DNA from 3 places in the Paenibacillus sp. FSL R5-0486 genome. Region 3 is predicted to be linked to each of the others. Evidence: a T-box and tRNA genes for the amino acid it is inferred to sense, from the RefSeq annotation. Region 3 holds a T-box; the other regions hold tRNA genes.
The links. The T-box of region 3 lies ahead of tyrS (tyrosine--tRNA ligase). A T-box ahead of a tRNA ligase gene usually reads a tRNA of that ligase, here a tRNA-Tyr.

Region 1 (10,600 bases), 3.4 Mb from region 3:
GGTAAAAGCAAGCCCTGTCACCGCTCCAGTGTCATCTGTAACTAAATTTGATGTGTCGATGCCGTTCTTCTCCAAATAACTCTGGATGAATCTGCCCATCTGGTCACCTGCGATTTTGCCGATAAAAGCCGTCTTCATACCCAGTCTGGACATGCCAATCGTAATATTGGCCGGAGAGCCACCTACATACTTCGTGAACGTCATCGTCTCTTCCATCGGGCGATTGATCTCATTGGCGTTCAAGTCGATGCACAAGCGGCCAATCGCGGTGAAATCCTTCTTCCTGGATACCGGAAAGGATACGTAAGTCATTGCATGTGAGCCCCTTTCTGTAGTGGGATTTTCCATGTTCTATATGGATATCTAGACTAGTTACTCATTCCATCGTAAGAACTCGTAAACGGCTAGAGTAAGTCAGTTTTATTTTCCAATCGTAACTTTATAATCTTGCTGGCCTTCTTCCTTTTTCGCTTCATAGGTGTGGCCTCTGACCGCTGCAATGCTAAACGAATCAGCTGTGTTGCTATAACGACTCCATATACTTCAAAGATCGCTTCGCATACTCATATGGGTTATGAATCGCAGGGTCCTGCTCTCCTTCAAGCATCGCCCAGCCATCGTACCCTCGTGTGATCAGTTCTTGTAGAATTGGTGCAAAATCAATGCATCCATCGCCTGGTACAGTGAACACTCCTCTACGAATACAACCGACAAAGTCAGACTGCTCCGCGCGTGCTTCATCCAGCACATGCGGGCGGATATCTTTCAGATGGATATAGGCGATCCGATCATAATGTTTGCGCAGCAGTTCAAGTGGATCGGCTCCGCCATAGTAGGCATGACCAGTATCATAGAGCAGATACACGAGAGAAGGGTCTGTCAGCTCCATCAGTCGATCAATCTCATCCGGTTGCTCTACCACTGTGCCTCCATGATGATGATACGTAAGCTTCAACCCAAGTTCGCGGGCAATAGCTCCTGCTTCGTTCAATCCTTCAGCGAGGATATGCCATTCAGATTCGCTGAGTCTGAGCACTTCTTTTTCATTCGGTGTCCGTCTTGGATCAAAATGAAGTGACCCGCCTACCTCTGCCGTACTGATTACCTTACTGCCCATGGATTGCAGAAATTCCGCATGTTTGCGATAACTGTCCAGCTCCGACTGACGATATGCCGGGTCGGAGAAAAGTACAGATTTCCACTGGGAGACCAGCTTGATATTCCTTTTGCTCAATTCCTCACGCAATATAGCAGAATCGGTAGGATATTTACGTCCCATCTCTGTACCCGTCAGCCCAAGACGCTGAATGTCATCCAGAATCTGTGCACACGTTGTCGCATCACCATGCTCCTTCACATCTTCACCGACCCAATTGATCGGATGAATCCCAAGCTGGAATGGCAGCTTGCTCATTGCTCCACGTCTCCTTTGTCGTTCAACATTGTGGTTCACTATATTAAACCGGATTAAATCGGTCTTGCTTTGGCACGGTTGGCTTGCATGGTGTGATGAGCCTGAACTACCTTTTCTTCGGCAGATACCTCAGGTACACCCACATTCCACCATGACTCGTATCCACCTGCGTTGGTTCCAGGCACGACCGGAATCTCAATCAACGTACTCACTGTTTCGTTCTTCGCATCTCGGAGTGCTTGTTCCAGCTGTTCTGCTGTCTCCGCTCTATAGGATTTGGCTCCCATGCTTCGGGCGTGTGCAGCAAAGTCCATTGGCATGTAATTCCCCGTCAGTCGTCCACTCTCGGAATCCCGATAACGGAACTCATTGCCAAACCCGTCACTACCATGTTCCCGCTGTAAATTATGAATACATTGGAATCCATTGTTGTTGAATAATAAAATAGTCATCTTCTTCTGTTCCTGCAAACTGGTCACAAACTCCGAATGCAGCATCAGATAACTGCCATCCCCTACCATGGCGTACACTTCACGATCCGGCTCGGCAAGTGCTGCTCCGAACGCTCCACTTACCTCGTACCCCATACAGGAGAATCCATACTCCATGTGGTATGTCTTTGGTACAGACGCACGCCACAGACGATGTAGATCACCCGGCAGACTGCCTGCCGCACACACTATGACGGAAGATGGATCAATGGTCCGGTTAACGATGCCGACTGCCGTAGTCTGTGCCAGCCCTGCTTCATGTTGAGCTGCATACAGCCGATCCACTTCTGCATTCCACTCAGCGCGGAGATCAGCGATTTCAGATGCACCATATGCACTGCGATATCGTCTTTGCTGCAATTCCTTCTGCAAAGCCTGCAATCCTTCGCGTGCATCTGCCAGAATGGCTTCTCCGCCTAACTTGGCGGCATCCATGCTGTTCAAGTTGATGTTGATGAATGACGCTTCCGGATGTTGAAAAGCAGAGCGGGACGCCGTCGTGAAATCCGAGAACCGCGTACCGACGCCGATCACAACGTCTGCTTCTCTCGCCAGCCTATTGGCTGCCAGAGAGCCCGTAACCCCGATGGCCCCCACATTTAGTGGGTGGTCCCAAGAAACTGCGCTCTTGCCCGCCTGCGTCTCGGCGATCGGAATACCAAATACCTCGGCGAACTCCACGAGTTGAACGGACGCCTCAGAGTACAACACACCGCCGCCTGCAACGAGCAGCGGCTTTCTGCCTCGGGCAATCTGCTCCGTTGCCCGTTCAATGGCTGCCTGTACCGGGGGACGACGATCCAGATAATGTACTTTGCGGGCAAAGAAAGATTCCGGGTAATCGTACGCTTCTGCCTGCACATCCTGCGGCAATGCGAGCGTTACTGCTCCCGTCTCTGCTGGATCGGTTAGCACACGCATGGCCTGTGTAACAGCAATCATCAACTGTTCGGGACGAACGATGCGATCCCAGTACTTGCTGACGGCTTTGAATGGATCAGTGGCTGAGATTGTATAATCACTGCTCACTTCCAACTGCTGAAGTACCGGGTCCGGTTCCCGTGTAGCAAAGTTGTCTCCAGGAAGCAATAAAACCGGAATTCGGTTCACCGTTGCAGTAGCTGCCGCCGTAATCATATTCAAAGCACCAGGTCCAATGGATGTAGTACATGCATAGATCTGTCTACGGTTCTTCTGCTTGGCATAAGCCGCTGCCGTATGCACCATTCCTTGTTCGTTCTTGCCTTGCATATACGTCAGGCTTCCCGGACTGCGCTCCAGCGCTTCTCCAATGCCTGTTACATTGCCATGTCCAAAAATACCGATGATTCCCTTCACAAACTTGGTTTCCACCCCGTCAACCGAGATATATTGCTGATCCAGGTATCGAAGCAGTGCCTGAGCCATCGTTAATCGAATTGTTTTCATGAGTTTGATCGCCGTCCTTTCCTTTACGGGTTAAGCGCTTAATCTAAGTTAAGTTTAAGCGCCTTACCCCTAAAGGTTAAGCGCTTAATTGATATGGTATTACAGGTTAATGATTTACGCAAGCTATTTTTGTAAGCGTTTTTATAAATTGTGATAAAGAAAAGATATTCTTGTGTTCAAACATGTGTTAGACCTTCTCTATTTGAACACTTCCACAATGACTAAGGACAGACTTAAAAGAGAGGGGAATATATCGTGAGGATGGGATACATGTTGGTACATGCTAATCAGCTATATAATCCATGATCTTCGTATACAATCATGGTCAATATGCCTGTGAATGCAGAAAAAAAGAAAGAGACGGTGAGTACCGTCTCTTTCTTTTTCAATATATAAGCGGGTGATGGGAATCGAACCCACGCTATTAGCTTGGAAGGCTAAAGTTCTACCATTGAACTACACCCGCATAAAAAAAATCGGGATGACACGATTTGAACATGCGACCCCCTGGTCCCAAACCAGGTGCTCTACCAAGCTGAGCTACATCCCGTTATCTATACCGGCGAGAGGACTCGAACCTCCACGGTTTCCCACTCGATTTTGAGTCGAGCGCGTCTGCCATTCCGCCACGCCGGCAAAATATGAAGTTATAATGGCGCGCCCTGAGAGATTCGAACTCCCGGCCTTTTGATTCGTAGTCAAACGCTCTATCCAGCTGAGCTAAGGGCGCAAAATATTGGAGCGGAAGACGGGAATCGAACCCGCGACCCTCGCCTTGGCAAGGCGATGCTCTACCGCTGAGCCACTTCCGCAAATAAAGGATGCGCGTGGAGGGACTTGAACCCCCACGTCAAAGACGCTAGATCCTAAGTCTAGTGCGTCTGCCAATTCCGCCACACGCGCATATAATGGTGAGTCATGAAGGGCTCGAACCTTCGACACCCTGATTAAAAGTCAGGTGCTCTACCAACTGAGCTAATGACTCATAGAAAAACTGGTGGAGGATGATGGATTCGAACCACCGAACCCGTACGGGAGCAGATTTACAGTCTGATGCGTTTGGCCGCTTCGCTAATCCTCCAGGATTACATGGTGCCGGCGAGAGGACTTGAACCCCCAACCTACTGATTACAAGTCAGTTGCTCTACCAGTTGAGCTACACCGGCGTATTACATGGTGTTATAAATGGTGGCTCGGGACGGAATCGAACCGCCGACACGAGGATTTTCAGTCCTCTGCTCTACCGACTGAGCTACCGAGCCTTACTAGAATAAAAAAATGGCGGAACCGACGGGATTCGAACCCGCGATCTCCTGCGTGACAGGCAGGCATGTTAGGCCAACTACACCACGGTTCCAGATCACTTTCTCAAAGGAAAGTATAATTGCGGGGGCAGGATTTGAACCTGCGGCCTTCGGGTTATGAGCCCGACGAGCTACCGGGCTGCTCCACCCCGCGTCGTTATAAAGTTTATATGGTGGAGGCTGAGGGGATCGAACCCCCGACCCTCTGCTTGTAAGGCAGATGCTCTCCCAGCTGAGCTAAGCCTCCATAATATGACCCGTAGGGGATTCGAACCCCTGTTACCTCCGTGAAAGGGAGGTGTCTTAACCCCTTGACCAACGGGCCTTACTGGCTCCCCGAACAGGGCTCGAACCTGTGACAACTCGATTAACAGTCGAGTGCTCTACCAACTGAGCTATCAGGGAATGGTGGAGCCAAGCGGGATCGAACCGCTGACCTCCTGCTTGCAAGGCAGGCGCTCTCCCAGCTGAGCTATGGCCCCATACTCTGGTGTATTTCATTGTTGTGGTCTTGCTATGGGCCCTGGTGGACTCGAACCACCGACCTCACCCTTATCAGAGGTGCGCTCTAACCAACTGAGCTAAGGGCCCTTATCAATTTTCGAAAAAAAATACCCCAATGGGGTTTCGCTTGGCGGCGTCCTACTCTCCCAGGACCCTGCGGTCCAAGTACCATCGGCGCTAGAGGGCTTAACGGTCGTGTTCGGGATGGGTACGTGTGGAACCCCTCCGCCATCGCCACCAAACGCATAGCATAGCTTACATTTCAGAGTGTTGTTCTCTGAAAACTAGATTCGAAACGAAACATGCGAATTATCACTTGCTATTGGATAAGCCCTCGACCGATTAGTACTGGTCAGCTCCATGCATTGCTGCACTTCCACCCCCAGCCTATCTACCTCGTCGTCTTCAAGGGGTCTTACATACTGGGAAATCTCATCTTGAGGGGGGCTTCACGCTTAGATGCTTTCAGCGTTTATCCCGTCCGTACATAGCTACCCAGCGGTGCTCCTGGCGGAACAACTGGTACACCAGCGGTACGTCCATCCCGGTCCTCTCGTACTAAGGACAGCTCCTCTCAAATTTCCTACGCCCACGACAGATAGGGACCGAACTGTCTCACGACGTTCTGAACCCAGCTCGCGTACCGCTTTAATGGGCGAACAGCCCAACCCTTGGGACCTACTTCAGCCCCAGGATGCGATGAGCCGACATCGAGGTGCCAAACCTCCCCGTCGATGTGGACTCTTGGGGGAGATAAGCCTGTTATCCCCAGGGTAGCTTTTATCCGTTGAGCGATGGCCCTTCCATGCGGTACCACCGGATCACTAAGCCCGACTTTCGTCCCTGCTCGACTTGTAGGTCTCGCAGTCAAGCTCCCTTATGCCTTTGCACTCTTCGAATGATTTCCAACCATTCTGAGGGAACCTTTGGGCGCCTCCGTTACTCTTTAGGAGGCGACCGCCCCAGTCAAACTGCCCACCTGACACTGTCCCCGCACCGGATTACGGTACCAGGTTAGAACCTAGATACGATCAGGGTGGTATCCCAACGTTGCCTCCACACAAGCTGGCGCTCATGCTTCAAAGGCTCCCACCTATCCTGTACAGATCGTACCCAAATTCAATATCAAGCTGCAGTAAAGCTCCATGGGGTCTTTCCGTCTTGTCGCGGGTAACCTGCATCTTCACAGGTATTAAAATTTCACCGGATCTCTCGTTGAGACAGCGCCCAAGTCGTTACGCCATTCGTGCGGGTCAGAATTTACCTGACAAGGAATTTCGCTACCTTAGGACCGTTATAGTTACGGCCGCCGTTTACTGGGGCTTCGGTTCACAGCTTCGGATTGCTCCTAACCACTCCCCTTAACCTTCCAGCACCGGGCAGGCGTCAGCCCGTATACTTCGCCTTACGGCTTCGCACAGACCTGTGTTTTTGCTAAACAGTCGCTTGGGCCTTTTCACTGCGGCCCCCTCGTGCTATTCACACTACCGGGGCACCCCTTCTCCCGAAGTTACGGGGTCATTTTGCCGAGTTCCTTAACGAGAGTTCTTCCGCGCGCCTTAGAATACTCTTCTCGCCTACCTGTGTCGGTTTGCGGTACGGGCACCATCACCTGGCTAGAGGCTTTTCTTGGCAGTGTGAGATCATGACCTTCGCTACTATAATTTTCGCTCCCCATCACAGCTCAGCCTTACAATGTGCGGATTTGCCTACACATCAGCCTCACTGCTTAGACGGACATCCATCAGTCCGCGTCACTACCCTACTGCGTCCCCCCATTGCTCATAACGGCTTACGGTGGTACAGGAATTTCGACCTGTTGTCCTTCGACTACGCCTTTCGGCCTCGCCTTAGGTCCCGACTTACCCTGAGCGGACGAGCCTTCCTCAGGAACCCTTAGGCTTTCGGCGGATCAGATTCTCACTGATCTTTTCGTTACTCATACCGGCATTCTCACTTGTATAATGTCCAGCGCTCCTTACGGTACACCTTCAACCCTTATACAACGCTCCCCTACCCCTGATGCAAAGCATCAAGCCATAGCTTCGGTGGTGTGTTTAGCCCCGTTACATTTTCGGCGCAGAGTCACTCGACCAGTGAGCTATTACGCACTCTTTCAATGATGGCTGCTTCTAAGCCAACATCCTGGTTGTCTGTGCAACTCCACATCCTTTCCCACTTAACACACACTTGGGGACCTTAGCTGATGGTCTGGGCTGTTTCCCTTTTGACAATGGATCTTAGCACTCACTGTCTGACTCCCGGAAGTAAGTCTATGGCATTCGGAGTTTGACTGAGCTTGGTAACCCTTGCGGGCCCCGCACCCAATCAGTGCTCTACCTCCACGACTCTGTTTTCCGAGGCTAGCCCTAAAGCTATTTCGGGGAGAACCAGCTATCTCCGAGTTCGATTGGAATTTCTCCGCTACCCCCACCTCATCCCCGCATTTTTCAACATGCGTGGGTTCGGGCCTCCAGTGCGTGTTACCGCACCTTCACCCTGGACAGGGGTAGATCACCCGGTTTCGGGTCTACGTCCACGTACTAAGTCGCCCTATTCAGACTCGCTTTCGCTGCGGCTCCGGCTCTTCACCTTAACCTTGCACGGGAACGTAACTCGCCGGTTCATTCTACAAAAGGCACGCCATCACCCCTAAAACGGGCTCTGACTTTTTGTAAGCACACGGTTTCAGGTTCTATTTCACTCCCCTTCCGGGGTGCTTTTCACCTTTCCCTCACGGTACTGCTTCACTATCGGTCGCTAGGAAGTATTTAGCCTTGGCAGATGGTCCTGCCGGATTCATACGGGGTTTCACGTGCCCCGCACTACTCGGGATCCGTCTCGGAGGGAACAGACTTTCAACTACAGGGCTTTTACCTTCTTTGGCGGGCCTTTCCAGACCTCTTCGCTTAACCGGTTCCTTTGTAACTCCATGTGAGACGTCCCACAACCCCAAAGAGCAAGCTCTTTGGTTTGGGCTTCTCCGCGTTCGCTCGCCGCTACTGACGGAATCACTATTGTTTTCTCTTCCTCAGGGTACTTAGATGTTTCAGTTCCCCTGGTATGCCTCTGCATAACCTATGTATTCAGTTATGAGTAACTGGAAATTACCCCAGCTGGGTTTCCCCATTCGGACACCCCCGGATCAAAGCTTGCTTACAGCTCCCCGAGGCAGTTTCGTTGTTCGCCACGTCCTTCATCGGCTCCTAGCGCCTAGGCATCCTCCGTGTGCTCTTAGTAGCTTAACCATTTTGTTCCGGTTTCGGCCGCTCGCTTCCCTTGTTTTGCTTGCGCAAAGCCAAAAGTCGCTCTCACCCGATACCATCACAAAAGCAATTTGACTACCGTTTTTATTGAAACTTGTTTAACACAAGTTCAGCTAAAAAGGAATGTTCTAATTCGCGTTTGTTTCGTTTCGATATCTAGTTTTCAAAGAACAAGCTCCATGCAAAAGCAAGCTGTTTGAGAGTTTGAGCTCTCAAAACTGAGCAACGAGTGAGTAGTTTGTGCAGATCTAGTCTGCTATTTGAATGTTTCCGTTGCAGGAAACGATTCTCCATAGAAAGGAGGTGATCCAGCCGCACCTTCCGATACGGCTACCTTGTTACGACTTCACCCCAATCATCTATCCCACCTTCGGCGGCTGGCTCCTTGCGGTTACCCCACCGACTTCGGGTGTTATAAACTCTCGTGGTGTGACGGGCGGTGTGTACAAGACCCGGGAACGTATTCACCGCGGCATGCTGATCCGCGATTACTAGCAATTCCGACTTCATGCAGGCGAGTTGCAGCCTGCAATCCGAACTGAGACCGGCTTTGTTGGGATTGGCTCCATCTCGCGATTTCGCAGCCCGTTGTACCGGCCATTGTAGTACGTGTGTAGCCCAGGTCATAAGGGGCATGATGATTTGACGTCATCCCCACCTTCCTCCGGTTTGTCACCGGCAGTCTATCTAGAGTGCCCATCCGAAATGCTGGCAACTAAATATAAGGGTTGCGCTCGTTGCGGGACTTAACCCAACATCTCACGACACGAGCTGACGACAACCATGCACCACCTGTCTCCTCTGTCCCGAAGGAAAGATACATCTCTGCATCGATCAGAGGGATGTCAAGACCTGGTAAGGTTCTTCGCGTTGCTTCGAATTAAACCACATACTCCACTGCTTGTGCGGGTCCCCGTCAATTCCTTTGAGTTTCAGTCTTGCGACCGTACTCCCCAGGCGGAGTGCTTAATGTGTTAACTTCGGCACCAAGGGTATCGAAACCCCTAACACCTAGCACTCATCGTTTACGGCGTGGACTACCAGGGTATCTAATCCTGTTTGCTCCCCACGCTTTCGCGCCTCAGCGTCAGTTACAGCCCAGAGAGTCGCCTTCGCCACTGGTGTTCCTCCACATATCTACGCATTTCACCGCTACACGTGGAATTCCACTCTCCTCTTCTGCACTCAAGTCACCCAGTTTCCAGTGCGATCCGGGGTTGAGCCCCGGGATTAAACACCAGACTTAAATGACCGCCTGCGCGCGCTTTACGCCCAATAATTCCGGACAACGCTTGCCCCCTACGTATTACCGCGGCTGCTGGCACGTAGTTAGCCGGGGCTTTCTTCTCAGGTACCGTCACCTTGAGAGCAGTTACTCTCCCAAGCGTTCTTCCCTGGCAACAGAGCTTTACGATCCGAAAACCTTCATCACTCACGCGGCATTGCTCCGTCAGGCTTTCGCCCATTGCGGAAGATTCCCTACTGCTGCCTCCCGTAGGAGTCTGGGCCGTGTCTCAGTCCCAGTGTGGCCGATCACCCTCTCAGGTCGGCTACGCATCGTCGCCTTGGTGAGCCGTTACCTCACCAACTAGCTAATGCGCCGCAGGCCCATCCCCAAGTGACAGATTGCTCCGTCTTTCCAGTTTCCTTCAGGCGAAGAAAACAATTATTCGGTATTAGCTACCGTTTCCGGTAGTTGTCCCAAACTTGAGGGCAGGTTGCCTACGTGTTACTCACCCGTCCGCCGCTAACCATCAGAGAAGCAAGCTTCTCTTCAAGTCCGCTCGACTTGCATGTATTAGGCATGCCGCCAGCGTTCGTCCTGAGCCAGGATCAAACTCTCCAATAAAGTATTGAAAAGAGCGATAAGCTCATTTTGAATCTGACGAGATTAAAAATCTCATTTGTGCTCCAGTCGATTCAAGCCAAGGCTTGTCTCAAACTTTTGCGTTCATTCTGCAAGCAGAATGTTTACTCACTCGTTGTTCAGTTTTCAAAGATCAAACTCGTTTCGTTACCGAATGTTGTTCTCTTCAGCAACTTTTATATCATAACACTTCCGAACCAACTTAGCAAGCTCTTTTTTTAAGTTTCTTTCGAAGCTCATTTCATTCGCTTACCGCACCGTGTAAACCGTGTTTTCTTGGCCGGAATTAGAATATATCATATACACAACACAATTGCTACTTGTAA
Region 2 (10,600 bases), 1.9 Mb from region 3:
ATCATGCAACTGTTGCAACAGATCTTTTGCTTGTGCTTCGGACTGTGCATGCAGTTCGCTGTACTCCGTAATTTTTTGATCAAAGTAGATTTTCTCTTCCAACAATTTGCGTGCCACTTCTTCCTGACCGTTAGACAGAGCAGCTTCTGCTTGGGACTCACGTTGTACCGAAGTACGCTCCGCTTCATCCAAACGTTGTTTCATGCGGCGCTCATTTGCCATTTGTTTAGCAACAGTTACCTCTGCCTCATGAATCTCAGCCTCCATATCACGCAAGTACTGGTTCAACATTACAATCGGGTCCTCTACTTTATCCAACATATCATTTACCGATGCTTTCGTCATATCCTTAATCCGTTTAAATACTCCCATTTTACTTTTCTCCCTTCTCGTAACGAGATAATTTTTGGCGAAGCTCTTCAACTTCTTTTTTCAGTGCTTTTTTCTCGATATCTTTCATCATGGAATCAAGTTCACTTTCTTGCGGTGCTCCTGCTCCGTAGGCGTTGTTGTCATAAGAACGGGGACCAGATTGAGGTCTGCCGTTGAATCCAGGGCCGGGACCGAAGTTACCAGGACCTTGTTGGTTGTGATTATTTTGAAAAGGACCTCTTGGTGGCTGATGATCATAGTTGTCGTATCCTCTGCCAGGACCAGGGCCTTGGCCCGGACCGTAGCCATATGGATCATAAGGCGGATACGGTTCTTTTGGTACCACCAGTGCTGCAATAAAGTATATTAACAACGACGTGCCGCCAGTTACGAAGATACTGATAACAAAGATGATACGCAGCAGGGTGGAATCCATTCCGATGGTTTCGGAAATTCCGCCGCACAAGCCGGTTAACATCCGGTCACGCGTTGAGCGGTATAATTTGCTCATGTGCTTGCTCCTTTCGTTTACTTGTATCCTCTTACGTTGGAATCATAAGCATATGGATCAACGTGATTGGATTCCTTTGGTACCACCAACGCAGCGATGAAGTAGATCAACAATGATGTACCTCCCGTAGCGAAAATACTGATGAAGAAAATGATACGTAGCAGCGTGGTACTCAATCCGAGATTTTCAGAAATGCCACCGATCAAACCTGTTAGCATTCGATTACGCGCCGAGCGGTATAATTTACTCATTGTGACTACTCCTTTCTGTCATTGTTCAATTTTTGTCTTAAGCGTTCCAGTTCCTTATCCAACGTAGAGGATGACATGCTGCCAGTCACTCCTGAACCATCTTGATTCATCCGCCGGATATCGCGGAGACTTTGTGCTTCATATTCGAGATCAGAGACTTGATCATCCAGTCGGTTAAACATACGGGGTACATTCTGACCGTTGTGATTGCCTCTCTGGTTCATACGTTGTTGTAACTGAATCGTCTGCATACGAGCGTAGTAATATTGGCGTTTGCTGTATACATTCTGATATTCAACCTTCAGCTGATCGATCTGTTCATCCAGCTCCTGTAATGCCGCATAACTTTGTGCATACAATTCATTGTACTGTTCCATTTTTTCCTCGTGGAGGATTTTCTCCTGCAAGGCCAGCTTAGCAAGATGTTCTTCCCCTGCTTTCAGAGCCATGGATGCCTGTTCTTCCCGTTTGTTCACCATACCTGCTGCCTGATCGGCTTGTTGTTTCATTTGTCTGGTATGGCTTGCATATTGATGACGAAGTTTCTCGGCTTCACCGATGTCTTGGCGGGTCGAGACCAGGAACTGATCAATCAGTTTGACTGGATCCTGACTTTGCTCCAAATGTTCGTTCAGATTGGCTACGGTAATATCCCGCATTCGACGAAATACACTCATTATGTTCTGTCCCTCCTTTTCATAATCGTGAAAGCTTAGTACCGACCACGACGACTGCGGTTATTGCTTAGCATTGAGATACCAAAGATGATTAACCCGATCGCGATGATCGGTCCGATCAACCATGCCAGTTTACCCATCAGTGAGATGATACCGATGATGAGAACAATCCAGCCAAGCATCACATTCCCTCGTTTAACTCCGTAGTATCCCAGTGCAATCATCAGGACCGGAATCAGATAACCCATTAAGTGTCCAAGAAGTGGAGTTAACTTTCCGAAGAGGAGTAGTGCACCCAGCGCAATCAATACAATCGCCCAGCCATTTCCCTTATTCAATCTCATAATTGTTGTTCACCGCCCTTCCATTCGTTCCTTTTAATGTGTTGAGTCATTTGTTCGTTTGTTCGTTTGTTTCTTGTTTCTGTGTTTCTTGTTTAACCTTATGTCCTTATTCTAGGGGATTCCGCGACTTTTCAAAACAGACCGTGGACGGTTTTTCATCCTAGACTCAGGTCGGGGATCTAGTTGGACCTTTGACTGTCCCTATATAAGACCAACGTTCCACCTAAGCTGAATAGCACTCCAGATACCTTCTATTACCCGTATTCAGGCTACACTTTAGCCGATATCGACCTGTAGAGAGAATGATGTCCATGTCTCTATTTACGTTCACACTGCAATTTCGTTTCTCATGATTCCGTATTGGATAGTCATTCCAAGCCGTTTCTCTAACCTTTTCTGCAAAATCATCTATCAGCAATCCCTTATCTCTACTTCTATACTCTCTTGTAAAATTACTTATTTATCCAAATAAACAAAATTTAGATTGTTCTATATGTAAGCGTTTACTAAAATAGAAAGTGTTACTATTTCTAATGTCAGGGGTGGAACTGAAACTGTGCGACCAATCAGCTATCTCCATAAAATGATCATCTTCGGAATCCTGTTAAGCACCCTGCCCATTTTGTTAACGGGAATTGCCGCATTTATCTATTCATCAAACCAAACAGAGCTGCATCGTATGCAGGCCAACAGACAGTTGCTGGAACAAATGCAATCCAACGTAGAGCACAAACTTGCTACAGTCAGTTATATGCTTGATCAGGCCGTTCGCTCTCCGGTAACCCTCCGTTCCCTGTCTGCTTCTTCTTCAATAGAAGGGAATGGACCATTACTTGCCGACAAACTACAGAGCGAATTTCAGAATATGAGGTCATGGGAACCTTTGCTGGATATCACGTTGGTGAACCAATCTCAGAATTGGCTTATTGACCATGCCGGATTATACCGTAATACGGATTTCCCACTGGCTCTTCCCATGAAGGAATTGATATCGGATACGCTAACCTCTGGATGGCAACTCTCCCCTTCATCGGTGTTCAGTAATGATGAGCGTTCACCAGGTACAGGCTGTATCTATCATATTGCCCTTGCGAGATCTATTCCGAATCTGAATACATCTTCCGATGCTGCCCTGATTGCCGGAATCCCTGCATGCTCTTTGCAAAATACACTAGGAGAAGCCTCCTTAGGCAATGCTACCTCAGGACTGATCATTTTGAATCGGGAACAACGTATCTTGGTCCATCCCGATCCTGTATACATTGGACAACCGTTGTCTGCCATTGGATTACAGGATCGGGATACGGAAGCCAACATAACCAAACTATCACCCATCACATTTTCAACAGGCTTTGAAAAACGGGAAGTTAAGATCGCCGATACACATTATTCCCTGACGTATAGCCCTTCTACCTTAAAGGGATGGACTTATGTGCTAATCTCACCTACCAATATTCTGACACAAGAATATATCGATATCGGATTACACACCTTGTATATCAGTATCTGCTTACTTTTACTTTCATTATTACTCGCCTGGCTCGGCTCCAAGCGAATGCATGTCCCGATTCGTAAACTTTTAACCCAACTTGGTGACAACCACCTGTCCAAAGAAGGAAACACGGTAGCTCAGCAATCACCACCATTTTCTGATGAGTTCGAACAGATCAGAGCAGGGGTCTCACAATTATCTGCCTCTCACTCCCAATTAGAGAACACACTTAATGTGCATCTATTGCAGATTCGCAATCATTTTATGATGAATCTGTTCCAGGGTAAGATCCCTGTTCATACTCTTCATGACGCCCTGAATGAATATGGCTACACGCATCAGGTTCGGGAATGGCAACAAATTGCTGTTATTACACTACAGGCCGATCTCGTTAATCATACAAAATATAGAGCTAGTGATCGTGATCTCTTATTATTCGCTATTCAAAATATATTGGAGGAAACGGTTGTGCATAACCAACAATTGCTTCCCATTGTGCTGGAACATACGGTAGTCACGGTGATTGGGACCGTTGAACAGGATCAGTTTATTTTTTCACAGCAGCTATATGTATTAACAGACCAGTTACAACAACAGATGGATAAGATTCTGGCTCTTCAAGTCAGTATAGGGTTCAGCCAGTCGCACAGCTCTCTACATCACATCCCTCAAGCTTACACAGAAGCCTTGGAAGCACTGAGGCATCGGATGAAGCTGGGAACAGGCATTATTTTTCAATATGAGAACATAGATCATCACACTCCCACTTGGTCCATGACCTACCCGGAATCATTGGAATATTCGTTGATCCAAGCTATTCAAAGTGCGGACGAAGTCCAGGCCTCTGCTCTTCTGAAACAACTGCTGGAAGTGATCTTTGGTATGGAGGTTACACCGGAGGAGTATGAGGTGGCTCTTACGAGGCTACTCACGCATATTTTGCAAATGACTCAGGAATCCGGCATACGACTCGGACAGATCTCCCAAGGTCGTGGTTCGATGTTTCATGAACTTCATAGTTTGCAGTACGCTGCTGAAGTTGAGGATTGGTTTAAATATCAAGTCATCTTGCCCGTCATTCAGGTTTTTAAAGCGAGACAATATGCCCAGTATCAGCATATATCTGAGAAAATGATTGCCATGATTCATCAAGATTATGATAAGGATCTGACGCTTGAGGAATGTGCCTTGAAGCTTCACTACAATGCCAACTACTTAAGTAGTGTTTTCCGCAAAGAGACAGGCTGTGCATTTAGTGAATATCTGACCAAGTACCGATTTAACATCGCTAAAAAATGGCTGGACGAAAGTGATCTAACCGTTAAAGATATCGCAGCACGACTTCGGTACAACAATCCGCAAAACTTTATCCGGTCATTCCGTAAATGGGAAGGAATCACCCCCGGCCAGTATCGGGAGCGTAAGCAGAAAGCAGAAGTATCGAACATCTCTAAATAAACGAGGGTTTGGTTCAAAGCGGTCGATGAATTAGTGGCTTCAAAAAAGAGGGAGCACATAAACTGCTCCCTTCACTTACACCTTCACTTCTGCAATCTTAACTTCATATGTTTCAACCGTTCATCTTTTGGCACAGCGTTGTGATGCTTCCTAGTGTTATCTTAGACGTTAGACTACATTGTCTCAGTCTCAATTCCTGATTATCAGTACACGTGCCACGCTTATGCGATTTATCGCTTATCCTTAGTGCGAACTGTTTTCATATTGGGCTGTTCAAGTTGAATTAGAATCTTACCAAATCTTCCTCCACGTGAGAAGGTCACCGTACTATCCTTGTACGTATCCAGAATGTACTCTTCAGCCAGTCTGAGAGAATCTTCATCCGATGGTAACTCATACGTATTAAGCCATTCTGGCAGCTTCTCGATAGTCTCTTCCACCGGTACTTCAAATGAGTTAACTTCTCTCGTAATGATCATCGTATAAGAATAGCCCTTCAAATACAGCAACTGTTGGATATACCCCATATCACCGACCTGGTGTGAAGAAGTTACACCCAGTACATCCTTAAGTTCATCCATTAGTGTGTGTTCCTTATGTCCCGCCATAGTACTTATATACACATACTTCCGGGCACAATTGATCGCCTGCTCAATCGTTTCCCAATCCGACATCGCCGGACACATGGATGCAAATGCAAAGTCATATTTCTTCTCCCAGCCTTTATCCTTAATGGAGATTTCTTCATATCGTTCGTTTACGATTTCGATTTTGGATTCCAGAGCTGGAGGTATCGTCTCTTTCATAAGGGAGACAAGCAACTCAGAAGGCTCAACTGCGGTCACACTTGCCCCCTTTTCCGCAAAAGGAATGGTAAATATGCCTGAGGCTGCTCCAATGTCCAAAATGGATAACCCTGCGAATTCCACACCCTGGTTTTCAATCCAGCCCATAATGCGTTCAGAACGCTGCTTTCCTTCTTCAGTGAACGACTGTGCATGATAATCCCTGGCCCATCGCTCAAAAGCTTCTTCTATATTAGAGGGGACGCTTTTCTTCTTATATTTTGAACTTCTCGGACGATTCTTCCATGCCTCTTCCCATACAGAAAGATCAAATAACAGATCGGTATCCGATACATTTTTTCCATTAGTCACTCTACTTCACTCCTCCATATTAAAGACTTTACTTATCTACAATATACTCAATATAATCATACGTCAATCTTTATTAACGTCCATCTTCTCTTACTCTAGATTTTCTTACTGCACATAAATCGTTTCATATAAAATAAAAATAGCCCTACACATTGCATAAGCAACATGTAGGGCTATTCAATATACCGGCGAGAGGACTCGAACCTCCACGGTTTCCCACTCGATTTTGAGTCGAGCGCGTCTGCCATTCCGCCACGCCGGCATATGCTGGAGGCGCCACCCAGATTCGAACTGGGGATAAAGCTTTTGCAGAGCTGTGCCTTACCACTTGGCTATGGCGCCATATTTTGGAGCGGACGACGGGAATCGAACCCGCGACCCTCGCCTTGGCAAGGCGATGCTCTACCGCTGAGCCACGTCCGCATAATGGCTGGGGATATAGGATTTGAACCTATGCATGACGGAGTCAAAGTCCGTTGCCTTACCGCTTGGCTAATCCCCAATAAAAAATGAAAAAACAAAGGGGCGATCGAGGGGAATTGAACCCCCGAATGCCGGATCCACAAACCGGTGCGTTAACCACTTCGCCACGACCGCCATAAAAGGTTAATTTCTAAAAAGTTAATTGGCAGGGGCAGCAGGAATTGAACCCACACCAACGGTTTTGGAGACCGTTGTTCTACCTTTAAACTATGCCCCTAAAAACTGGTGGAGGATGATGGATTCGAACCACCGAACCCGTACGGGAGCAGATTTACAGTCTGATGCGTTTGGCCACTTCGCTAATCCTCCAGGATTACATGGTGCCGGCGAGAGGACTTGAACCCCCAACCTACTGATTACAAGTCAGTTGCTCTACCAGTTGAGCTACACCGGCATATTAAATTATTTTAAAAATGGTGGCTCGGGACGGAATCGAACCGCCGACACGAGGATTTTCAGTCCTCTGCTCTACCGACTGAGCTACCGAGCCATAATAAAGTCTAATCTTAATTCCTTACACTTTATATAGGGCATCAGTGCCATACAGCAGATGTAGTGAACAGTTTGCCTCATGTAAAGATTAAATGGCGGAACCGACGGGATTCGAACCCGCGATCTCCTGCGTGACAGGCAGGCATGTTAGGCCAACTACACCACGGTTCCAGATCACTTTCTCAAAGGAAAGTATAATTGCGGGGGCAGGATTTGAACCTGCGGCCTTCGGGTTATGAGCCCGACGAGCTACCGGGCTGCTCCACCCCGCGTCATTATAAAGTTTATATGGTGGAGGCTGAGGGGATCGAACCCCCGACCCTCTGCTTGTAAGGCAGATGCTCTCCCAGCTGAGCTAAGCCTCCGAACAACACATTTATGATCATACCATAATCTTGTTGTAAAAATCAACTTCTTTTTTTGAAGTTATTATGACCCGTAGGGGATTCGAACCCCTGTTACCTCCGTGAAAGGGAGGTGTCTTAACCCCTTGACCAACGGGCCTTAATATTATGGCGGAGAGAGAGGGATTCGAACCCTCGAGACGCTTGTGACGCCTACACGATTTCCAATCGTGCTCCTTCGGCCAGCTCGGACACCTCTCCATATGGCTCCCCGAACAGGGCTCGAACCTGTGACAACTCGATTAACAGTCGAGTGCTCTACCAACTGAGCTATCAGGGAATATGCTTCAGAGATCGTTCTCTGAAAACTAGATTCGAAACGAAACACGCGAATTACAACTTGCTATTGGATAAGCCCTCGACCGATTAGTACTGGTCAGCTCCATGCATTGCTGCACTTCCACCCCCAGCCTATCTACCTCGTCGTCTTCAAGGGGTCTTACATACTGGGAAATCTCATCTTGAGGGGGGCTTCACGCTTAGATGCTTTCAGCGTTTATCCCGTCCGTACATAGCTACCCAGCGGTGCTCCTGGCGGAACAACTGGTACACCAGCGGTACGTCCATCCCGGTCCTCTCGTACTAAGGACAGCTCCTCTCAAATTTCCTACGCCCACGACAGATAGGGACCGAACTGTCTCACGACGTTCTGAACCCAGCTCGCGTACCGCTTTAATGGGCGAACAGCCCAACCCTTGGGACCTACTTCAGCCCCAGGATGCGATGAGCCGACATCGAGGTGCCAAACCTCCCCGTCGATGTGGACTCTTGGGGGAGATAAGCCTGTTATCCCCAGGGTAGCTTTTATCCGTTGAGCGATGGCCCTTCCATGCGGTACCACCGGATCACTAAGCCCGACTTTCGTCCCTGCTCGACTTGTAGGTCTCGCAGTCAAGCTCCCTTATGCCTTTGCACTCTTCGAATGATTTCCAACCATTCTGAGGGAACCTTTGGGCGCCTCCGTTACTCTTTAGGAGGCGACCGCCCCAGTCAAACTGCCCACCTGACACTGTCCCCGCACCGGATTACGGTACCAGGTTAGAACCTAGATACGATCAGGGTGGTATCCCAACGTTGCCTCCATGCAAGCTGGCGCTCACACTTCAAAGGCTCCCACCTATCCTGTACAGATCGTACCCAAATTCAATATCAAGCTGCAGTAAAGCTCCATGGGGTCTTTCCGTCTTGTCGCGGGTAACCTGCATCTTCACAGGTATTAAAATTTCACCGGATCTCTCGTTGAGACAGCGCCCAAGTCGTTACGCCATTCGTGCGGGTCAGAATTTACCTGACAAGGAATTTCGCTACCTTAGGACCGTTATAGTTACGGCCGCCGTTTACTGGGGCTTCGGTTCACAGCTTCGGGATTGCTCCCTAACCACTCCCCTTAACCTTCCAGCACCGGGCAGGCGTCAGCCCGTATACTTCGCCTTACGGCTTCGCACAGACCTGTGTTTTTGCTAAACAGTCGCTTGGGCCTTTTCACTGCGGCCCCCTCGTGCTATTCACACTACCGGGGCACCCCTTCTCCCGAAGTTACGGGGTCATTTTGCCGAGTTCCTTAACGAGAGTTCTTCCGCGCGCCTTAGAATACTCTTCTCGCCTACCTGTGTCGGTTTGCGGTACGGGCACCATCACCTGGCTAGAGGCTTTTCTTGGCAGTGTGAGATCATGACCTTCGCTACTATAATTTTCGCTCCCCATCACAGCTCAGCCTTAATGATGTGCGGATTTGCCTACACATCAGCCTCACTGCTTAGACGGACATCCATCAGTCCGCGTCACTACCCTACTGCGTCCCCCCATTGCTCATAACGGCTTACGGTGGTACAGGAATTTCGACCTGTTGTCCTTCGACTACGCCTTTCGGCCTCGCCTTAGGTCCCGACTTACCCTGAGCGGACGAGCCTTCCTCAGGAACCCTTAGGCTTTCGGCGGATCAGATTCTCACTGATCTTTTCGTTACTCATACCGGCATTCTCACTTGTATAATGTCCAGCGCTCCTTACGGTACACCTTCAACCCTTATACAACGCTCCCCTACCCCTGATGCAAAGCATCAAGCCATAGCTTCGGTGGTGTGTTTAGCCCCGTTACATTTTCGGCGCAGAGTCACTCGACCAGTGAGCTATTACGCACTCTTTCAATGATGGCTGCTTCTAAGCCAACATCCTGGTTGTCTGTGCAACTCCACATCCTTTCCCACTTAACACACACTTGGGGACCTTAGCTGATGGTCTGGGCTGTTTCCCTTTTGACAATGGATCTTAGCACTCACTGTCTGACTCCCGGAAGTAAGTCTATGGCATTCGGAGTTTGACTGAGCTTGGTAACCCTTGCGGGCCCCGCACCCAATCAGTGCTCTACCTCCACGACTCTGTTTTCCGAGGCTAGCCCTAAAGCTATTTCGGGGAGAACCAGCTATCTCCGAGTTCGATTGGAATTTCTCCGCTACCCCCACCTCATCCCCGCATTTTTCAACATGCGTGGGTTCGGGCCTCCAGTGCGTGTTACCGCACCTTCACCCTGGACAGGGGTAGATCACCCGGTTTCGGGTCTACGTCCACGTACTCAGTCGCCCTATTCAGACTCGCTTTCGCTGCGGCTCCGGCTCTTCACCTTAACCTTGCACGGGAACGTAACTCGCCGGTTCATTCTACAAAAGGCACGCCATCACCCCTAAAACGGGCTCTGACTTTTTGTAAGCACACGGTTTCAGGTTCTATTTCACTCCCCTTCCGGGGTGCTTTTCACCTTTCCCTCACGGTACTGCTTCACTATCGGTCGCTAGGAAGTATTTAGCCTTGGCAGATGGTCCTGCCGGATTCATACGGGGTTTCACGTGCCCCGCACTACTCGGGATCCGTCTCGGAGGGAACAGACTTTCAACTACAGGGCTTTTACCTTCTTTGGCGGGCCTTTCCAGACCTCTTCGCTTAACCGGTTCCTTTGTAACTCC
Region 3 (10,600 bases):
GTTACATCCACGCCAAGAATGGCAAGCAATCCCGCTGATGTTGGTCCCGGCAAGCGACACCAGTCTGCAATCAATACAGCCATTAATGCGGCGATTGCAGTTTTAATTACCCTAAAACCCATTTAACATTCCATCTCCTCTAAGCTGCAAAAAAAATTCTTAGCCAGCTCGTCGCCTCATTCATTTATCATGACTAGTATGTCTCATCCAAATGTAAACTAGACGACATCAACCGACATGCGCATGCATGCCGGTCACAGCAACACGCCCCGAATGAGGGACGCTGGCAAGTTAGATCGTTGCGACAGAACCTCAAGGCCCTCTTCTCCAATCATCGCATTCATTCCGGATCTGCGCGGAATAATCATACTAAATATGGTACTTGATTTTACGGTATCGGGCAACGTGACACCCCTTGTGAAATTGTATACATATCATACCCGGTCACATTACGAGTAAAACACTTCCGAATCACCTGCGGCCAGCCAGCATTTTGCGTTCTGCATAGACAACAAGTTGGTACATGGCTGTTGCAACTGCGGCAATAATTAACAGACTCGATAATACAAGTGTGAAGTTGAATACCTGAAATCCGTAGATAATTAGATAACCTAGCCCTTGTTTGGCGACCAGAAACTCACCCACAATTACACCCACCCAAGCCATGCCCACGTTCACTTTCAAAGTGGATACAATCGCCGGAAAAGAAGCAGGTAATACAACTTTGGTAAAAATCTCGGAACGTTCTCCACCAAACGTACGAATGACTTTAATATAATTGGGATCGACTTCATTGAAGCTGTTATACACCACTAGTGTTGTGATAATGACCGTGATGGACAATGTGGTCATAACAATCGCTGTAAAACCCGCGCCGAACATCACAATAAAGATCGGGCCAAGTGCTACCTTTGGCATACTGTTAAACACAACCATATAGGGGTCCAGCACCTTGGACAAAAAAGGAGACCACCAAATTAAAACCGCAAGCAAGGTTCCCACCAGTGTTCCCAGTAAAAAACCAACTGCCGTTTCTCCTACGGTTACCCCAACATGTGCCCACAACTCGCCACTAGCGATGTCCTTGCCAATCTGGGCAAAAACCTTACTCGGATAACTGAATAACAGTACATCAATCCAACGGAGTCTGCCTGCCACTTCCCATAGCAAAAACATACATACTAACATAGATAACTGTACGGCAAGCACTTGATGTCGCCATCTGGCCACCTGCTGAATATGATTCCGATGCAGCTGCCCCATCCATTCGTCACGCTTTTCCTGCTTCGGATTCATTGGATTCACGCGTCTTCCTCACCTCCCCCGGACTGATCCAGTTCACTCCACAATGCCTGAAACAACGCATTAAATCCTTCTTGCTCCCTGGCATGAAACGGCTGAGATTTACGAATTCCATCGGGAATGATAAATTCACGACGGATGCGGCCCGGATTGCGATCCAGTACAATGACGCGGTCACTGACCGCAATGGCTTCAGACAAATCATGGGTGACGAGAACAGATGTTTTGCCAAACTGTTTTAACGTGTCCGAGACCAGATCCTCCAATTGCAGCTTGGTTTGATAATCAAGTGCTGAGAATGGTTCATCCAACAATAAAATCCCCGGATCGGTTGCCAGCGTGCGCACCAGGGCTACTCGCTGTCTCATTCCTCCTGAAAGCTCTGAAGGGTACTGATTCTCCGTTCCGGCCAACCCCATACTTACCAGCAGTTCTCGTACACGCTCACGGCTCCGTTCATCCAGTCTGCCTGTCAGTTCAAGACCGATTAAAGCATTATCCAGAATGGTCCGCCATGGAAACAGATAGTCCTGTTGAAGCATATAACCAATCTGTGCTGAGGGGCCGCCAACGAGTTTCCCTTTAACCTTAACCTCTCCTCGGGTGGGTGTGAGCAGCCCGGCGATGATCGACAACAATGTCGTTTTACCGCATCCACTCGGTCCAACCAGACTAACGAACTCTCCTTTTTGGATCTCCAGACTCAAGTCCTCAATCACCAAGGAAGCTTCCCGCTCGCTGACATATACTTGAGAGATCCCCTCCAGTCGGATCACACTTTCGGATTCAGGCATTCTGCTCACTTCCTTTCCTGAATACCCCATTACTTTGATTTCGTAGCTTCTTCCGCATGGGCATTATCCACAATGGCATTCAAATCCACACGTTCTTTCAACTCTCCGGCGGCACTCATGACATCAAGCAGATTGTTCCACTCTTCCTCATCAATGATCGGATCCGTTGCATAGCTGCCCTGTTCCTTATAACGGTTCACACTACTTACCAAAATGGCTGGATCGATGTCTTTGAAAAAAGGAGAAATGACTTCAGCAATCTCTTCAGCCGTATGGGAATCCACCCATGCCTGCGCTTTGTGTAGACCATTCGTAAACTTCTGTACGATATCCTTATTGTCGTTAAGATAACTCTGTTTCGTCATGAAGACGGTGTAAGGCAGAAGACCACCTTCTGTGCCAAACGATGCAACAACCTTACCCCGACCTTCTTGTTCAAAGATGGATGCCTGGGGTTCAAACAGTTGAACATAATCTCCCGTGCCTGAGGCGAAAGCAGACGCAATGTTGGCAAAGTCCACATTTTGAATCAGCTCCAGGTCACTTTGAGGATCAATGCCATGTTTGTTCAGTGCGAACTCCCCTGCCATTTGCGGCATGCCGCCTTTGCGTTGACCGAGAAATGTGGAATCCCTCAGTTGCTCCCAATCGAAGCTACCTTCTGTGTTACGAGCGAACAGAAATGTACCATCCGTCTGGGTGAGCTGGGCAAAGTTAATGACCGGATCTTCCGCTCCCTGCTGATAGACATATATGGACGTCTCCGCCCCTACCAGTGCGATATCTACCGAACCTGCGAGTAATGCCGCCATCGTTTTGTCACCACCAGCAGTCGTTTGAATATCCACCTCAAGTCCCTGCTCTTCAAAAAAACCTTGAGCCACAGCCACATACTCCGGTGCGTAAAATACCGAACGAGTCACTTCGCCAATCGTAATCTTGGCTTCATTCTCTTCCTTATTACAGCTGGTGAGCGCCACAATGATAATCAGCAGAATAACGATGCCCCGGACGAACCATGGCGTGTATTTCATGTTGTTTCCCTCCTTCACTGGTTTCAGCAGTTTCTCTCTATTATGGATATGCCGATGCCCAACAAAAGGTTAAGAACTTAAATGCAAAAAAGAGCCGGGCAATGTTGCCCGACTCTTCAGCTCTTCGAAATGTTATTCAGTATGTTATTTACGGGGATACCTACAGCTTGTAAATCTCGGCATATTTGGCTTCCAGGTAATCAGCCAGATAATCCGGGTTCAATTCTTCACCCGTTATGGCAACAATTAATTCGGAAGGTGTGCGACTTCTACCATGCCGGTAGATCTTGTCTGCAAGCCATTCCTTAATTGGAATCAGATTACCTTCGGCAATGAGGGTATCAAACTCCGGCATTTCCTTGCGCAATGTATGTAGAATTTGAGCTGCATACATATTACCCAGAGAATACGAAGCAAAGTAACCAAAGTCACCACCAGACCAGTGAACATCCTGAAGAACACCGTCTCCATCATTCGTTGGCATAATACCTAGGTATTCCTTGTATTTTGCATTCCAGGTCTCTGGCAGGTCTTTCACTTCCAGACCATCGTTGAATAACATTTTCTCGATCTCATATCGGATAATAATATGCAGGTTATAGGTCAGTTCATCCGCTTCAATCCGAATAAGTGAACTCTCCACCCGGTTGATTGCACGATAGAAATCTTCCAGTTCAACCTCGCTCAGTTGCGGGAAATGCTGCTGCAAATCTTTGTAATAACGTGTCCAGAATGGCAGGCTGCGACCAATCATGTTTTCCCAAAGTCGGGACTGGGACTCATGAATCCCCATGGACGTTCCTTCGGCAAGAAGGGTACCCGCCAGACTGTCATCAATATTTTGCTCGTACAGGGCATGTCCACCCTCATGCAGTGAACTGAAGACTGCGCTTGCTACATCATCTTGCAGATAATGTGTTGTGATCCGCACATCACCCGGGTTAAGACCCGTTGCAAAAGGATGAACACTCTCGTCCAATCGTCCAGCTTCAAAGTCATAGCCCATTTGTTCCAGGATGAACAGACTGAATTTTTCCTGCTGTTTGGTGTCAAACAACTGATTCAGGAACTCTGTATTTGGCTTGTTTTCTGAAGCATTAATCTTCTCTTGCAAAGGCACCAAACGTGCTTTGAGGCGGGCGAACACAGCGTCCACTTTCTCAACCGTCAGATCCGGTTCATACATATCAAGCAGCGTATCATAACGTGTATCCTTCACACCCCAATAATCAATAAACTCCTGTTTGAGCTTAACGATATCTGTGAGATAAGGTGAGAATCCTGCAAAATCACTATTATGCTTGGCATCTTCCCATGCCGTTTCCGACTTGGCTGTTAGCACGGTATAAGCTTGTACTTTCTCAGGTGGTACGGATTGACTGCGATCATATTCTTTCTTGCAATCTTCAACCAGACGACGATCTATATCTTCGAGCTGTTCTAATACTGCTGGAGTCGTTAATGCATCCAGGTAAGTCTTCATGTCAGCCGAGGTTTGCAGCTTGAATGCTTCGGTGGACAACATACCCAGCGTCTCCGAACGAGTCGGAACGCCTTTTTTCGGCGCACCTGTGCGCAGATCCCAGTGAAGCAAACCAATGGCTTCATGATAGCTCTTAATTTTACGAGCCAGATTACGGAAGGATTCCAAATGTTCCTGAGTTTGTTTATCCATTGTTATCGTTCACCTCTTCAAAAAAAATGTTATACCCTATTGATGATACTTTTTGCATTGCGTATAATCAACTTTTAACAGATGAAAATTGCATTGTTCTCCTAAAGATACGTGTTCAAAAAGTCTGGTTTTCATTACCGCGAAGATAGAAATGGCGTTCAACTTCGATGCTGATGATGCCCTCAGGCATGATTTGTAATCAAAAGTGGACTTTTTGAACAACCTCTAAAGGGTTGGAGTAATTCCATCTGCTGACCGTGAAATACTATTAAAGCAAAGGCGTGTAGGACAAGCTGCATCATATGCAAGTGGCCGTGCTCGTCGTATTGGATAACAGGAGGCAATGGACATGAACAACATTCAAGAGATTTTGGCTTACAACAAATCATTTGTCGAGACTAAAGAATACGAAAAGTATACGGCTGGCAAGTTTCCAACCAAAAAGATGGTTATCATCACTTGTATGGATACACGTCTGGTGGAATTGCTGCCCAAGGCTATGAACTTGAAAAACGGTGATGTGAAAATCATCAAAAACGCAGGCGCAATTATCTCTCAGCCTTTCGGGAGTGTAATGCGTAGTGTACTTGTCGCCATCTATGAACTGGGTGCAGATGAAGTCCTGGTAGTGGGGCATACGGAATGTGGTATGGCTTCCCTTCACGCTGAGACCATGATTGGACATATGGTTGAGCGTGGCGTATCGGAAGAAGTCATGACAACCCTGGAGAACTCTGGCATCCGTTTGCAAAAATGGTTGCGCGGGTTTGACAGCGTCGAAGAAGGGGTAAAACATACTGTGGAAGTGATCAAGAAGCATCCTTTACTTCCTCCCAATGTACCCGTCCACGGCATGGTTATCGATTCTGCCACAGGTGAGCTTGATCTTGTCGCTGAGGGGTATGGACAACAGGCATCTCTCTAAATGGTTTGGAGTGCGGACCTTATGGTTCGCACTTTTTTTGTCTAAATTAAGGCAGTTGCTCTGTCAGGTTGTCAAACCATACAGTTTCAGTGTACACTTTTTATGAAAGCGGTCAAAGAAAGTAAAAACGATTGTTCTCTCTGACCTAGCCCTAATATTAAGGAGACATGTGCATGAACATACTTTCCTACGGATTACTCGGGCTGCTTACCCGCGAGGAGTCATCGGGCTATGATCTGATGCTGAAAATCCAGCCACATTGGCAGGCGAAACACAGCCAGATCTATCCACTCCTGTCCAAGATGGAAAACGATGAGTTATTGGCCTCCCGCTGGGTACAACAGTCTGACAAACCGGACAAGAAAATGTACGCAGTTACGGAAAAAGGCATTGAAAAGCTCTTGGAATGGATGATTACTCCTGTTACCGCACCGGTTACACGCGATGAATTTAATTTGCGTATTTTGTGTGTTGGCATAGCGGAAGACGGAAGCATGAGACGCATTCTTAACGAGCGTAAAAGCTGGTTTATGGAACGCATACGTTATTTCGAGGATCTGAAGTCACGTATACCTCAGGATAATCTTCGTGTAGGCAACCGAGATTTTGGAAGCTACATCCTGGTACAAAAAGGGTTAATGCACGCACAAACAGGCCTGGAATGGTGTCATTGGGTTACCCAATTGCTTGATGGCCAAGCTGCAATTCAAGACCCAAGTCCAAGCGTTTCAGAAATTTAATAAAATTTGAAACGTTCCTGCAAGTTGACCGTATTACATGAGTAAGGCCCATTTTTGGGCGATTCAAACAAATTAATCGGGGGGTTACGATCTTTACAATGAAGAAAAAATTCGGAGTTAAACATCTAATGATGGTATTTATGGCCTTTACATTATTGTTCGCAACAGTTGGAGTAACGAATCCGGATTCTGCAGATGCAAGACGTGGTGGCGGATTCAAATCCGGTACGAAAAGTTATAGCAATACACCTAAGAAATCCGACAGCAATGTAAGCAAATCGAATACGAATAACAATTCCAGCAATGGAGCAGCTACAACGAACCGTGGCGGATTCTTCGGCGGTGGCGGCGGATTCATGAAAGGCATGATGCTTGGTGGTCTTGCTGGTATGATGTTCGGCGGATTATTCGGTGGCATGGGCGCTCTGGGTAACATCCTTGGATTGCTCGTGAACGTTGCAGCAATTATGTTGATTGTTATGCTGGCTATGGCACTCTTCAGAGCCATCTCCAATCGTCGCAAACCTGCAGCGGATGGTCGTTATGACCGTCGCAATGATCGTGATGATGACCGTAACAGAAACGGACGGTACTAATCTCTATGGTTCTGAGCATGGATGAAATTGTGAATGCAATCTGTATTCACATGGCAGAACGTAAGGGTGTACGTCCAACCGATGTGAATGTAGAACTGAGTTGGGAAGAAGATACAGGTTATTCCGCTGAAGTTTGGATTCAAGGCCGTAGTCAATATCTGGTGGAGTCCAATATGATTGAAGCGATTCTTCGTTACCTGCACAGTGAATACAACATCCGGGCGTACCGTGAGAATGTACGACTTGATCTGGATGAAGAAATCACAGCGATCGTTAATCAATAAGAGAGGTCACTCACTGGCCTGATATACGAAAGACCGCCTCCCCTCTGTCGCCTGACAGAGATGGAAGGCGGTCTTTTTTTTCTGTATTTGTAGCTTTATTTGTGTGTCTATTATAGTCTCTATACGTCTCTGTGTTACGTTCTAATTCTTGGAAACTACGATTGTAGTTTAACCAGGCTGTAGTTCTTCTTACCTTTACGGATAATGATGAATTTACCGCCGATGGCATGCTCTGCCGAGACTGTGAATTCAAGCTCTGTGATTTTCTCACCGTTCATGGAGATAGCGCCTTTAGTGACATCCTCACGCGCCTGGCGTTTGGATGGCTCCAACCCTAGATCTACGAGCCAGTCGACGATATTTTTCGCTTCCCCGTCCGTTTCGAATGTTGGCATTTCCTTGAAACCCTGCTCGATTTCATCTGCTGTCAGGGAACGGATATCACCACTGAACAGCGCCGCTGTAATACGTTTAGCCTGTTCGAGCATTTCTTCGCCGTGAACGAATTTTGTCATTTCTTCCGCGAGTGCTTTCTGTGCTTCACGTCTGTGCGGCTCTGTCTCTACCTTTTCAGCCAAAGCTTCAATTTCTTCTTTGCTCAGGAAGGTAAAGTATTTCAAGTATTTGATCACATCACGGTCTTCTGTATTCGCCCAGAACTGGTAGAATTCAAATGGTGTCGTTTTGTTCGGATCAAGCCAGATTGAACCGCCAGCTGTTTTACCAAATTTCGTACCGTCGGATTTGAGCATGAGCGGAATGGTCAGACCGTACGCCTTCGCTTCAGATCCTTCTTTTTTACGAATCAGATCAAGACCACTCGTGATATTCCCCCATTGATCGGAACCGCCAATTTGAAGCTGTACATCTTCGTTCTGGAACAGGTGCAGGTAGTCGAGTGATTGAAGGATCTGGTAGGAAAACTCGGTGAACGAGATTCCGCCCTCCAGTCTGCTCGCAACTACATCCTTAGCCAGCATGGTGTTGAGGTTAAAGTTTTTGCCGTAGTCACGCAAGAATTCAATCACATTGATTTTGTGTGTCCAATCGTAGTTGTTCACCATGCGAACCTGATTATCACCGTCTGTTACAAACAACTTCTTCATCTGCGCTGTCAGTGCATCCACATTCTCCTGCACTTGCTCCATCGTTTGCAAAGAACGCTCTGCCTGCCGACCACTTGGATCACCAATCGTTCCTGTAGCTCCACCTATCAAAATAACCGGACGGTGTCCTGCCAGTTGAAAACGTTTCAGCATCATGAATGGAATGAGATGTCCGATATGCATGCTGTCCCCCGTAGGGTCAACGCCGCAGTACAATGAGATTGATTTGGTTTCAGTCAACTCACGCAGTCCCTCTGCATCTGTCTGCTGGTTAATGGCGTCACGCCACTGTAGTTCATCAATAATATTCATCATGTGTATAACCCCTTTTCTATCCTCAAGATTCAGTCATGATCAACGTTAAATTACGAAACTACACGCTGGAACGGATTTTTTGGACACAAAAAAATCGCCTCCTTGTCTTCATTAGACACAGGGACGATTATCATAACCGTGGTACCACCCAAATTGCATGGACAACACGTGACCTTAACACGTTATCCATACCACTTTTGGCAATATATCGTTTGCCCATCCGCTTGGCATTACCCAAGTACTCCAGAGTGTAATTCGCAGCCCTTGTATGTATCAGGTTCCATCAACCCCTGACTTTCTGTAACAGGGACAAAGCCGCTACTGCGCTCTATCAACGTGATTCATGTATTCAATTTATAGCAAGTATAGCCGAACGTTTCAGTCATTGCAAGACCAAGTATTAATCATTGAACAGAACAACGGATGCATAGTTGAAACCAGATTATATGATCATCATGTTCAATTTTCCGTGATAATAACCATAAGCTTTCTCCGCGATCTGATCCTCATTGTTCCAAAACTGCTGATCCAGCGCATCTAACTGCTGCTCTTGTTCCTTTGTCAGGAATTTAGGAATATCCCACAGTTCGGTAAGCCTTTCATTCTCTTTCAAGTGCTCAATGCAGCCGTATGCTGACGTTATAATCTCCACGACTTGAGTCGCACCAATGATATGTAATGCCCGCAACGCGTAACGGTATACCTCTTCCCCCCAGTTGCAGAAAAACTGTATAAAACCGCCATTAAAGACATCCGCCTCTAATAGCCATAAAGCAGCAATGTCCTGCTCGTTCGAAGTCAACGATGCCCAGCCCTGTTCAGATTCATTCTTTTTTTCGACAAATAACACAGCATAGTCATACCATACATCATTAATATCATGCTCGCTCATGTAACAGACCTCACTTTTTTTATGTCATGCCCTCTAACTCCTGACGTTTACTCGTCTGATGCCAATGTAAATACGGATCACCGATCTGCTGGAAAGCTTCCTGAACACCCCTGTTCAGTTCCTTCATCACTTCATTTGTGTAGTTCAAATGCGTTTCTTTATTATCCACGCCATGTCTTTCCAACAACCCTACATGCGTCGCGGTGAAAATAATATCTTCCAGCAACCAATAGATGACTTCATCCGGCTGTTTCACCCGTTTCTCCAATGAGACGAGACCACGTTCGTATATTCGAACAATATACGTATCTTTTCTACTCTCTACATAGGGCACCCCATCCCATTTAAAGTTCTCAAACAAGCGGTTAACATAGTTCTGCATCTGTTCCCTGGGAAAAGATGTACGCTCTAAAAGCTGTAAAAGGATGTCTGCCAATTGTTGTTTGCTTAACATGTTGGACATGAATGCACCTGCCTCTATAAAAGTAACGTCGATGACAGAATGAAAAATGAAAAAGCTGCCCAAGGCAGCCTCTTCATATTTATTCCTACTGTTCAATCAGGTCCCACAAAAAGTCTGATACGAAGTATTACATTGTGCAGGTAGTTCGGCATATTCAGCCTGTTCAGGTGAGTGTGCAAACGGATCTGAAAGAACTGCCAAAAGCTTCTCCATCACGCTAAGGTCTCCGTGATTCTCCGCACGCTCAAGGGCTTCCTCGACCAGATGATTTCGGGGAATGACGGCTGGATTGTTTGTTCTCATCAACTGTCGAGAGACTTCCTTCTCCTCTTGCTGTCTGTCCAATCTTGCTTGCCACCGCTCATGCCATTCAGCAAATTCTGTCGTGCCAAACAAAGCTGTCCCTTCCAATGTATCAAAGGTCAAAGCCAGGAACATATTGGTGTAATCTGCACTATGCTTCTCCATAAGTTC

Region 1: it encodes a tRNA-Tyr, which carries the amino acid that the T-box ahead of tyrS (tyrosine--tRNA ligase) is inferred to sense. The anticodon was not compared.
Region 2: it encodes a tRNA-Tyr, which carries the amino acid that the T-box ahead of tyrS (tyrosine--tRNA ligase) is inferred to sense. The anticodon was not compared.

What each region holds. Positions count from the first base shown of each region.
Region 1 covers NZ_CP150237.1:315,558-326,157, reverse strand. Annotated here, with positions in the region: gene iolC (5-dehydro-2-deoxygluconokinase) at 1-312, opposite strand, end outside; gene iolE (myo-inosose-2 dehydratase) at 524-1,414, opposite strand; gene iolD (3D-(3,5/4)-trihydroxycyclohexane-1,2-dione acylhydrolase (decyclizing)) at 1,468-3,333, opposite strand; tRNA gene MKY01_RS01495 (tRNA-Gly) at 3,729-3,799, opposite strand; tRNA gene MKY01_RS01490 (tRNA-Pro) at 3,810-3,883, opposite strand; tRNA gene MKY01_RS01485 (tRNA-Leu) at 3,891-3,969, opposite strand; tRNA gene MKY01_RS01480 (tRNA-Arg) at 3,987-4,063, opposite strand; tRNA gene MKY01_RS01475 (tRNA-Gly) at 4,071-4,145, opposite strand; tRNA gene MKY01_RS01470 (tRNA-Leu) at 4,156-4,236, opposite strand; tRNA gene MKY01_RS01465 (tRNA-Lys) at 4,243-4,318, opposite strand; tRNA gene MKY01_RS01460 (tRNA-Tyr) at 4,329-4,414, opposite strand; tRNA gene MKY01_RS01455 (tRNA-Thr) at 4,424-4,499, opposite strand; tRNA gene MKY01_RS01450 (tRNA-Phe) at 4,520-4,595, opposite strand; tRNA gene MKY01_RS01445 (tRNA-Asp) at 4,613-4,690, opposite strand; tRNA gene MKY01_RS01440 (tRNA-Met) at 4,718-4,791, opposite strand; tRNA gene MKY01_RS01435 (tRNA-Val) at 4,809-4,884, opposite strand; tRNA gene MKY01_RS01430 (tRNA-Glu) at 4,891-4,962, opposite strand; tRNA gene MKY01_RS01425 (tRNA-Asn) at 4,967-5,042, opposite strand; tRNA gene MKY01_RS01420 (tRNA-Ala) at 5,044-5,119, opposite strand; tRNA gene MKY01_RS01415 (tRNA-Ile) at 5,155-5,228, opposite strand; rRNA gene rrf (5S ribosomal RNA) at 5,267-5,383, opposite strand; rRNA gene MKY01_RS01405 (23S ribosomal RNA) at 5,464-8,389, opposite strand; rRNA gene MKY01_RS01400 (16S ribosomal RNA) at 8,704-10,256, opposite strand.
Region 2 covers NZ_CP150237.1:6,056,701-6,067,300, forward strand. Annotated here, with positions in the region: gene MKY01_RS26840 (PspA/IM30 family protein) at 1-372, opposite strand, end outside; gene MKY01_RS26845 (PspC domain-containing protein) at 374-883, opposite strand; gene MKY01_RS26850 (PspC domain-containing protein) at 901-1,134, opposite strand; gene MKY01_RS26855 (PspA/IM30 family protein) at 1,140-1,811, opposite strand; gene MKY01_RS26860 (hypothetical protein) at 1,847-2,155, opposite strand; gene MKY01_RS26865 (helix-turn-helix domain-containing protein) at 2,712-5,105, shown strand; gene MKY01_RS26870 (class I SAM-dependent methyltransferase) at 5,336-6,262, opposite strand; tRNA gene MKY01_RS26875 (tRNA-Leu) at 6,446-6,524, opposite strand; tRNA gene MKY01_RS26880 (tRNA-Cys) at 6,531-6,604, opposite strand; tRNA gene MKY01_RS26885 (tRNA-Gly) at 6,611-6,685, opposite strand; tRNA gene MKY01_RS26890 (tRNA-Gln) at 6,690-6,764, opposite strand; tRNA gene MKY01_RS26895 (tRNA-His) at 6,787-6,859, opposite strand; tRNA gene MKY01_RS26900 (tRNA-Trp) at 6,889-6,962, opposite strand; tRNA gene MKY01_RS26905 (tRNA-Tyr) at 6,969-7,054, opposite strand; tRNA gene MKY01_RS26910 (tRNA-Thr) at 7,064-7,139, opposite strand; tRNA gene MKY01_RS26915 (tRNA-Phe) at 7,160-7,235, opposite strand; tRNA gene MKY01_RS26920 (tRNA-Asp) at 7,331-7,408, opposite strand; tRNA gene MKY01_RS26925 (tRNA-Met) at 7,436-7,509, opposite strand; tRNA gene MKY01_RS26930 (tRNA-Val) at 7,527-7,602, opposite strand; tRNA gene MKY01_RS26935 (tRNA-Glu) at 7,670-7,741, opposite strand; tRNA gene MKY01_RS26940 (tRNA-Ser) at 7,751-7,842, opposite strand; tRNA gene MKY01_RS26945 (tRNA-Asn) at 7,846-7,921, opposite strand; rRNA gene MKY01_RS26950 (23S ribosomal RNA) at 7,988-10,600, opposite strand, start outside.
Region 3 covers NZ_CP150237.1:4,186,861-4,197,460, forward strand. Annotated here, with positions in the region: gene MKY01_RS18620 (aromatic acid exporter family protein) at 1-122, opposite strand, end outside; gene MKY01_RS18625 (ABC transporter permease) at 472-1,296, opposite strand; gene MKY01_RS18630 (ABC transporter ATP-binding protein) at 1,302-2,096, opposite strand; gene MKY01_RS18635 (ABC transporter substrate-binding protein) at 2,126-3,130, opposite strand; gene MKY01_RS18640 (carboxypeptidase M32) at 3,291-4,805, opposite strand; gene MKY01_RS18645 (carbonic anhydrase) at 5,155-5,730, shown strand; gene MKY01_RS18650 (PadR family transcriptional regulator) at 5,904-6,470, shown strand; gene MKY01_RS18655 (hypothetical protein) at 6,569-7,066, shown strand; gene MKY01_RS18660 (YxcD family protein) at 7,072-7,350, shown strand; gene tyrS (tyrosine--tRNA ligase) at 7,506-8,768, opposite strand; T-box leader at 8,888-9,115, opposite strand; gene MKY01_RS18670 (DUF4375 domain-containing protein) at 9,214-9,663, opposite strand; gene MKY01_RS18675 (Imm63 family immunity protein) at 9,683-10,126, opposite strand; gene MKY01_RS18680 (YdiU family protein) at 10,223-10,600, opposite strand, start outside.